2 regions of the Hydrogenophaga bisanensis genome follow, and region 2 is predicted to be linked to the other one. Evidence: predicted binding sites of a transcription regulator. Region 2 holds the regulator's gene; the other holds the start of a gene.
What was found. Region 2 encodes LexA, which represses DNA repair genes until DNA is damaged. Its sites were predicted from a motif close to ACTGTATNNNNATACAGT; they were not measured.
Positions count from the first base shown of each region.

Region 1: a site for LexA is predicted at 2,122-2,139, ahead of ACFQNJ_RS07155 (DNA topoisomerase IV subunit B). Genes of this name have one in related genera too.

Region 1 is NZ_JBHTBX010000004.1:32,490-36,905, reverse strand. It holds gene ACFQNJ_RS07160 (lytic transglycosylase domain-containing protein) at 1-118, opposite strand, end outside; gene ACFQNJ_RS07155 (DNA topoisomerase IV subunit B) at 118-2,088, opposite strand; gene ACFQNJ_RS07150 (MFS transporter) at 2,256-3,485, shown strand; gene ACFQNJ_RS07145 (hypothetical protein) at 3,482-3,622, shown strand; gene ACFQNJ_RS07140 (class I SAM-dependent methyltransferase) at 3,622-4,203, shown strand; gene dapA (4-hydroxy-tetrahydrodipicolinate synthase) at 4,275-4,416, shown strand, end outside.
Region 2 is NZ_JBHTBX010000010.1:2,215-6,630, forward strand. It holds gene ACFQNJ_RS14385 (D-2-hydroxyacid dehydrogenase family protein) at 1-225, opposite strand, end outside; gene ACFQNJ_RS14390 (hypothetical protein) at 283-663, opposite strand; gene lexA (transcriptional repressor LexA) at 786-1,466, opposite strand; gene ACFQNJ_RS14400 (asparaginase) at 1,564-2,496, shown strand; gene ACFQNJ_RS14405 (hypothetical protein) at 2,497-2,916, shown strand; gene ACFQNJ_RS14410 (DUF6152 family protein) at 2,929-3,408, shown strand; gene adk (adenylate kinase) at 3,474-4,130, opposite strand; gene kdsB (3-deoxy-manno-octulosonate cytidylyltransferase) at 4,248-4,416, opposite strand, start outside.

The DNA of each region.
Region 1 (4,416 bases), on a different contig from region 2:
GCTCAGACGCGAAATGCGGGACACCGCGCTCGTCGACGAACCCCCAGACCTGCGCCTGCGCCGCCAGGCACGACAGGCCCAGCAGCAGTGAAGCGCACGTCCTGATGCACCGGCCCATCAGATGTCGACCTCCACCGAGTCGCCGTGCAGCTCCATCAGGTCACGGCGCGCAGCGGCCTCACCCTTGCCCATCAGCTTGGCGATCAGGGACTCGGTGGCGGCAAAGTCCATGGCGCCCAGCGTCACCGGCAGCAGACGGCGGGTATCGGGGTTGAGGGTCGTGTCCCAGAGCTGCTCGGCACTCATCTCGCCCAGGCCCTTGAACCGGCTGATCTGGCATTTCTCGCGCGGCACGCCGTCCTTCTCGGCTTTGTCCAAGATGGCATGGAGCTCACCGTCATCCAGCGCGTACTGCTTGGAGGCGGGCTTCTTGCCCCGGGCCGGCACATCCACCCGGAACAGAGGAGGACGCGCCACATACACATGACCCGCCTCGATCAGCTTGGGGAAATGGCGGAAGAACAAGGTCAGCAACAGGACCTGGATGTGGGATCCGTCCACATCGGCATCGGACAGGATGCACACCTTGCCGTAGCGCAGGCCCGACAGGTCCGGCTGGTCCATCGGGCCGTGGGGATCGACACCGATGGCCACCGAGATGTCGTGGATCTCGGTATTGGCGAACAGGCGGTCACGCTCGACCTCCCAGGTATTGAGCACCTTGCCGCGCAAGGGCAGCACGGCCTGGCACTCCTTGTCCCGGCCCATCTTGGCGCTGCCGCCCGCCGAGTCACCTTCGACCAGGAAGATCTCGTTGTGGAGGATGTCCCGGCTCTCGCAGTCGGTCAGCTTGCCCGGCAGCACGGCCACGCCGCTGCCCTTGCGCTTCTCCACCTTTTGGCCGGCTTTCTGGCGGCTTTGCGCGGCCTTGATCGCCAGTTCGGCGAGCTTGCGACCGTAATCCACGTGCTGATTGAGCCAGAGCTCCAGCGCGGGCCGCACGTAGCCGGACACCAGCCGCACCGCGTCGCGGGAATTCAGGCGCTCCTTGACCTGACCCTGGAACTGGGGATCCAGCACCTTGGCCGACAGCACATAGCTGGCCCGTGCAAAGACGTCCTCGGGCAGCAGCTTGACGCCTTTGGGCAGCAGTGCGTGCAACTCGATGAAGCTCTTGACCGCCTGGAACAGGCCGTCGCGCAGGCCGCTGTCGTGGGTACCTCCGGCGCTCGTGGGAATCAGGTTGACATAGCTTTCCCGCACGGGCGCACCGTCTTCGGTGAACGCCACGCACCAGGCCGCGCCCTCGCCTTCGGCAAAGCTTTCGTCCTTGCTGTCGGCAAAACCTTCGCCCTCGAACAGCGGGATCACCGGATCGGCGCTCAGCGTCTGGCCCAGGTAGTCGCGCAGGCCACCCTTGTACTGCCAGGTCTGCGTGTCGCGGGTCTTCTCGTTGTGCAGGGTGACCGAGACCCCCGGCATCAGCACCGCCTTGCTGCGCAGCAGGTGCGTGAGCTCGCCCATCGGCAGTGCGGGTGAATCGAAGTACTTCGGGTCCGGCCACACCCGCACCGTGGTGCCCTGCTTGCGGTCGCCCTCTGCCTGCGCCCGCACCACCAGCGGCTCGATCACATCGCCGCCCGCGAACACCAGCCGGGCGACCTGCCCCTCCCGATGGCTGGTCACCTCCATCCTCGTAGCCAGGGCATTGGTGACACTGACGCCCACGCCGTGAAGGCCCCCCGAAAAACTGTAGGCCCCGCCCTTGCCCTTGTCGAACTTGCCGCCCGCATGCAGCCGGGTGAAGACCAGTTCAATGACCGGGGCCTTTTCTTCGGGATGCAGGCCGAAAGGGATGCCGCGGCCGTCGTCCTCGACACTGACCGACCCGTCGGCGTGCAGGCTCACGCGGACCTTCTTGCCGTAGCCGGCCAGCGCCTCGTCGGCGGCGTTGTCCAGCACTTCCTGAATGATGTGCAGCGGGTTGTCCGTCCGGGTGTACATGCCCGGGCGCTGCTTGACCGGCTCCAGGCCCTTGAGGACGCGGATGGAGCCTTCTGAATAAGCGGGGGGGTTCTGGCTTGCCATGGACGCGGATTGTAAGCAGAGACACCGGATTTCACTGTATGAATATACAGAATCCGACTGGGCGGTCGCATTCTTGCGACGGCCGCATCAATGACCCGGCAAAATTTCATGCGGTCAAGACACGCGCGCAACACACCCCCGGGCCGGCATTTCGGTACATTCGCGGGATGACTTCTGCTTCCGCTCCCCGCCTGTCGGCCGCCCAGGTGCTCATCTGTGGCGCCGCCATCGTCACACTGTCCATGGGGGTGCGCCACGGCTTCGGTCTCTGGCTGCAACCGATCACCCAGGCCCAGGACTGGACACGCGAGAACTTCGCTTTCGCCATGGCGATCCAGAACCTGGCCTGGGGCCTGTTCGGTATCTTCGCCGGCATGGCGGCCGACCGATTCGGCGCCTTCCGCGTTCTGGTGGGAGGTGCTGCGCTCTACGGACTGGGCCTCTATGGCATGGCGACCGCCAGCAGCCCGACGCTGTTCGCACTCACCGCCGGCGTGCTCATCGGTGCCGCCCAGGCCGGCACCACCTACGCGGTCATCTACGGGGTCATCGGGCGACAGATCCCGGCCGAAAAGCGCTCATGGGCCATGGGGGTGGCCGCCGCAGCCGGGTCCTTCGGGCAGTTCCTCATGGTGCCCGTGGAGGGCTGGCTCATCGCCAGCTTTGGCTGGCAGCAGGCCCTGATGGTGCTGGCCGCTGCCGTGCTGCTGATCATGCCGCTGGCCGCCTTCCTGCGGGAACCCGGGTTTGCGGCCGCAGCGGCCGCACGGCGCGAGCAGACCATCGCACAGGCCCTGCGCGAGGCCTTTGGCTACCGCAGCTTCCAGCTGCTGATGGCCGGCTACTTTGTCTGCGGCTTCCAGGTGGTGTTCATCGGCGTGCACATGCCCAGCTACCTCAAGGATCAGGGTTTGTCGCCACAGGTCGCCAGCTACGCCCTGGCCATCATCGGGCTGTTCAACGTGGTGGGCACCTACGTGGCCGGTTCGCTGGGCCAGCGCATGGCCAAGCGGCACATCCTGGCCTTCATCTACCTGGCACGTTCGGTGGCCATCACGCTGTTCCTGATCGCACCGCTGACGCCCGCCAGCGTGTACGTGTTCTCGGCCGCCATGGGCCTGCTCTGGCTGTCCACGGTCCCCCCGACCAACGCGGTGGTGGCGCAGATCTTCGGTGTGGCGCACCTCTCGATGCTGGGCGGCTTCGTGTTCTTCAGTCACCAGATCGGTAGCTTCATGGGCGTCTGGCTCGGCGGCCTGCTCTATGACCGCACCGGCAGCTACGACATCGTCTGGTACATCTCGATCGCCCTGGGCATCTTCGCCGCACTGGTGAACCTGCCGGTGCGCGAGACCGCGATCGGCCGTGGACCCGCACGCGCCGGAGCCGCGGCATGAATGCCACCCTGCGTCACCGCCTCCAGCAGGGACTCCTGTGGGTCGGCATCGGCCTGACGCTGCTGGGCATCTTCACGCTGTACCAGGAGCCGGACTTCCTGATCCAGCTGGCCGACCAACTCTGGAGCTGCTTCTGATGCACGGTAACGAACCCGCATCCGAGTGGGTGCGTCGATGGACTCACCTCGTCAGGCCCGGTGGCCGGGTCCTGGACGTGGCCTGCGGGGCTGGCCGGCATCTGAGGTGGTTCGCCCAGCGAGGCCATCCTGTCACGGGGGTGGATCGGTCTGCGCAGGCCCTGGCCGATGCCGCCGTGGATGGCGAGCTGGTCGAAGCCGACATCGAAAATGGTCCGTGGCCATGGCCTGGCCGGCAGTTCGACGCCGTCGTGGTCACCAATTACCTCTGGCGACCGCTGCTGCCCACCGTGGTGGACAGTGTGGCCCCCGGCGGGGTGCTCATCTATGAGACCTTCGCCCATGGCAATGCCAGCGTGGGCAAGCCCTCCCGGCCCGACTTCCTGCTGCAGCCTGGCGAACTGCTGACGATCTGCCAGCCGACGCTGCGCATCTTGGCCTACGAAGACGGATTCCTCCAGCAGCCGGAACGCTTCGTGCAGCGGATCGTGGCGGTGCGCGAGAGGCCGTGCCCGCCCGAGGCGCCCGCCAGGCACTTTCTGTCCCCCGCCGCCGATCCCGCCAGCCTGACCGCTGGTTAGAATGAGAGATTGCCCCCGGCCAGCCTGCCATCTCCCCGACAGCGCACCATCACCACACTCCATCAGGAATCATGGAAACCATCACCGGCAGCATCGTGGCTCTGGCCACGCCCATGCATGAAGACGGCAGCATCGACTACGCCGCCCTGCGCAAACTGATCGACTGGCATATTGCCGAAGGCACCGACTGCATCGGCGTGGTCGGCACCACCG
Region 2 (4,416 bases):
TTGAACGATCAACTTCAACCGTGGCAACTTTTCGACGAGTTGGCGGGTCACCAGTGTGCGCTCTCGGATCAGCACCACAATGTCGGCGTCACGAAGGCGAACAGACAACTGCCCGACCCCTTTGACGGTGTTGGTGAAAACCTTCGCAGGGTAGGGCTCCAGCTTGTCGGCACACCGAAGCTTGCGCACCGCGTCCTGATAGTCGTCGAGAATGACAATGTTCATGGGCACTATTGTGCCCGCGTGTGCGCAGACATCCGTCAGGCTGCTCCGTCCGAGAGATCAGGCCGATGCCATCCTTGACTCCATGGCTGCCAGTCGGTCAAGCTCTGCGCAAACATCGCTCATGCGCCCGGAGATGACCAGCCTGGTCTCCTGCCCCCCAAGATCGGCACCCTGCGCGACGCGCACGACACGGACAGGGCGCAAGTTCCGACCGGAAACCGCTTCGGCCGCGCGGGACGCCTTGGCAAAACACACATCGTTGGCAGCCACGGCGGGGATTGGGTGTCCCCCCAGCCAGCCCGCCTTGCGGAACAGTCGCAAAGCTGCATGCTCATTCCCGGGCGGCCTGGGTGTGACATGCACGCCCCGCTGTGGAAGGAAGCTGTCAATGATCTGCAGGGGAGCGCGCCAGCTGCTGGCCTTGAATCGAAATCCCATGTGAAACTCCTGGTCAGGGGTTGTACATAGGCGAGATTGGGCAAAGGCCTGCCACGCAGGGTCTGGCCGCCACAATGGCTGCCAAACGCCCGCCACCTACGAGGCAGGAGGGTCTGAGCTGGTCAGACGAGAAAACTGTTGCGGATCAGGCCAACGGCCAAGCCTTCAATCTCGAACGGCTCTTCGGGACTGACCACAATGTTGCGGAAGTCGGGGTTCTCCGCGATCAGCTCGATGTGATCGGGATGTCTCATGAATCGCTTGACGGTCACATCGTCGCCCAGACGAGCCACCACGATCTGACCGTTGCGCGCGTCACGGGTGGCCTGCACCGCGAGCAGATCACCGTCCATGATCCCGGCATCCCGCATGGACATGCCGCGAACCCGCAGCAGATAGTCGGGTTGTCGGGCGAACAGGCTGCTTTCCACGTGATAGGTCTGGTCGACATGCTCCTGCGCGAGAATCGGCGAGCCGGCCGCCACCCGGCCGATCAGCGGAAGGGCCAACTGGGCCAACCCAGGCAACGCGAGCTGGCGGCTTCGGCCAGCATTGATCGACCGAAGGTCCTCGCTTCTCAAACGGATGCCGCGGGAGGTGCCGCTGACCAGTTCGATGACGCCCTTGCGTGCCAGCGCCTGCAGATGTTCCTCAGCCGCATTGGCCGACTTGAAGCCCAGCTCACTGGCGATTTCAGCGCGTGTGGGCGGTGCACCGGTCCGCGCGATGGCAGACTGGATGAGTTCCAGAATTTGCTGCTGGCGGGCTGTAAGCTTGGGCGAGTAGGACGGCAGTTCTGGCATGTGAACCTCATGGTTAGACTGGTTGCGTATCCAGTAACTGTATTTTTCAACAGTTTTTAGGAAAACACAAGTGCCCCTTCATCACAACCCAGGCAAAGTGGTCATTCTCGGGACTGGCGGCACCATCGCCGGGCGTGCGCAACGGGCGGGCGATAACGTGGGATACACCGCTGGACAGGTTCCCGTGTCCGAGCTCGTGTCGTCGATTCCGTCACTGGCCAATGTGTCTGTCGAGCTCGAACAGGTGGCCCAGGTGGACAGCAAGGACATGGACTTCGCCTTGTGGAAGCGCCTGGCCGACAGGGTGGTCCATCATGTCGGTCGGGATGATGTTCAAGGTGTGGTCATCACCCACGGCACCGACACCATTGAAGAAACCGCCTGGTTCCTCCACCACGTGCTTAATCCGGTAAAACCTGTGGCGCTGACTTGCGCCATGAGGCCCGCCTCGGCACTGGTTCCGGACGGTCCGCAGAATCTCGCGGATGCCGTCTCGGTGGTCCTGGATGGCCGCGTCTCTGGTGTGACTGTGGTCTGTGCCGGCCTGGTTCATGCGCCCGAGCATGTCACCAAGATTCACACCTACCGGACCGATGCATTTGATTCTGGCGAGGCCGGACCCATCGGGGTGGTGGAAGAAGGGCAGTTGCGGGTTTTCTGGTCGCCCAACCCCGGACAGGCTGACGAGGGTCTCTGGCCCGCTGTCCGGTCTGCCGACCAGCTGCCCAGGGTGGAACTGCTGGTCAGTCATGCGGATGCGGATGGTCATGTGGTCAGGGCGATGCTCAACGACACCCTGGCACCCCCTTTGCGCGGCCTGGTGGTGGCCGGGACAGGCAACGGCACCTTGCACGCCAGGCTGGCCGACGCGTTGGACGAAGCCCAGGCCAGGGGAGTGATTGTCTGGCGCGGTACCCGGTGCGTCCGGGGTCGTGTGCTGCCTGGCGGCGCGTCGTCGATGCCCTTGGCATCGCCGTCGGCCCTGAAAGCACGCTTGTCACTGGCGCTGGACATCCTCAAGGCCGCCTGAATGCTCGACGCGCTCGTTATTCATCCCTGGGCCTACCCGATGCTGGAGGTCATTCACCTGCTGGGTGTGTCTTTGCTGCTTGGCAATCTGGCCTTGCTGGAAATGCGGGTCTTCGGGGCAGGCCAGTCGCTGGAGGTGCGTCCGCTGGCCAAACTGTCGCTTTCCCTGGCGCTGGCTGGGTTTGCATTGGCGGGTGGAAGTGGTCTGCTGATGTTTGCCTCTCAGGCTGAGGAACTCCTGACCAACCAGATATTCACAGCGAAAATGCTGCTGCTGGTTCTGGCGGGATGCAATGCGGGCTGGTTTCACGGGAGACAGTCGCTGGATCGCCTGGACGCCTTGGCCAAGCTGCAGCTGGTGGTGTCCGCTTTGCTGTGGTTGCTGATCCTGGGCTGCGGACGTTGGATTGCCTATGTCTGAGGAGAATGCCGGATGAATCGACGTCAATGCCTGCGACTGTGTGCGGTCAGCGGGATCACCGGGTGGTCCGGGCAGGCGCTGGCCCACCATGGCTGGAGCAGCTTCGATCAGGACAGGCCGTTGTACCTGGAAGGGCGTGCGGTCGAGGTCCGGTGGCGCAACCCCCATGCCGAACTTGTGCTGGAGTTGGCCGATGGCCTGACGCTGCCGGCCGATCTGGCACGGCGTACCATCCCGGCCCAGTCGGCACCGGTGGATGCGGTTGCGGTGTTATCCAAGGCGACGCTGCCACGTCGCCGCGATCGACGTTGGAACGTCGAACTGGCGCCCTTGTTCCGGCTGGGGCAGTGGCAGGTTGGTGAGGTCGCCGTCGGTACCCCGTTGTCTGTGGTGGGTTTCGGTCTTCGTGACGAGCGGGGAGAGGCCCTGCTGCGCGCTGAATACCTGTTTGTGGACGGCAAGGCCTACCCCTTGCGCTCGTCACCGGCCTGAACTTGTTGGTGGCACAAAAAATCCCGGCGCCAGGCCGGGTCTTCACGGGTGCGCGGTCGGGCGATTCAGGCCGCCAGGGCAGCCAGGGCGCGTGACGTGATGTCTTCCACTGTGCCCATTCCGCTGATGGCCCGGTACTTGGGGGCAGCTGCCGGATCCTGGCTGGCCCAGTTGCGGTAGTAGTCCACCAGCGGGCGGGTCTGCGCACTGTACACGTCCAGACGCTTGCGGACAGTTTCCTCTTTGTCGTCGTCCCGTTGAACCAGCGGCTCACCCGTGACGTCGTCATGTCCCTCGACCTTCGGCGGGTTGAACTTGACGTGATAGGTGCGTCCCGATGCCGGGTGGGAACGCCGTCCGCTCATGCGCTCGATGATGGCGTCGAAAGGGACATCGATTTCCAGCACATAGTCGAGCTTGACACCGGCTGCCTTCATGGCATCGGCTTGCGGGATGGTCCGCGGAAATCCGTCAAACAGGAAGCCGTTCGCACAGTCGGGCTGGGCAATGCGTTCCTTGACGAGGTTGATGATGAGATCGTCGCTGACCAGCCCACCAGACTCCATCACCGCCTTGGCCTGAAGGCCCAGCGGTGTACCGGCTTTGACCGCAGCACGAAGCATGTCGCCTGTGGAGATCTGCGGAATGCCGTATTTCTGGCAGATGAACGTGGCTTGCGTGCCCTTGCCCGCGCCAGGCGCGCCCAGGAGAATGAGTCTCATCGGTTTCCTTCGTCTTGGATGTCAATTTCTGGTGGGGCGGCCTTCAAGTCGGGCAAACGCTCCCGGCCCTCCGGGCCAAATCGGGTCAAGGATAGCATGGGCTCCCCCCACGCAGGCTTACACAGATGGGTGGCCAGAGGGCCCGGCCGCGACGATGGCGCGCACCTTTTCAAGGTCTTCGGGCGTGTCCACCCCCGGAGCACCTGCGGTCGGGGTCACATGCACGGCAATGCGCTCGCCATGCGACAGCACCCGAAGCTGCTCCAGGGACTCGCAGGCCTCCAGC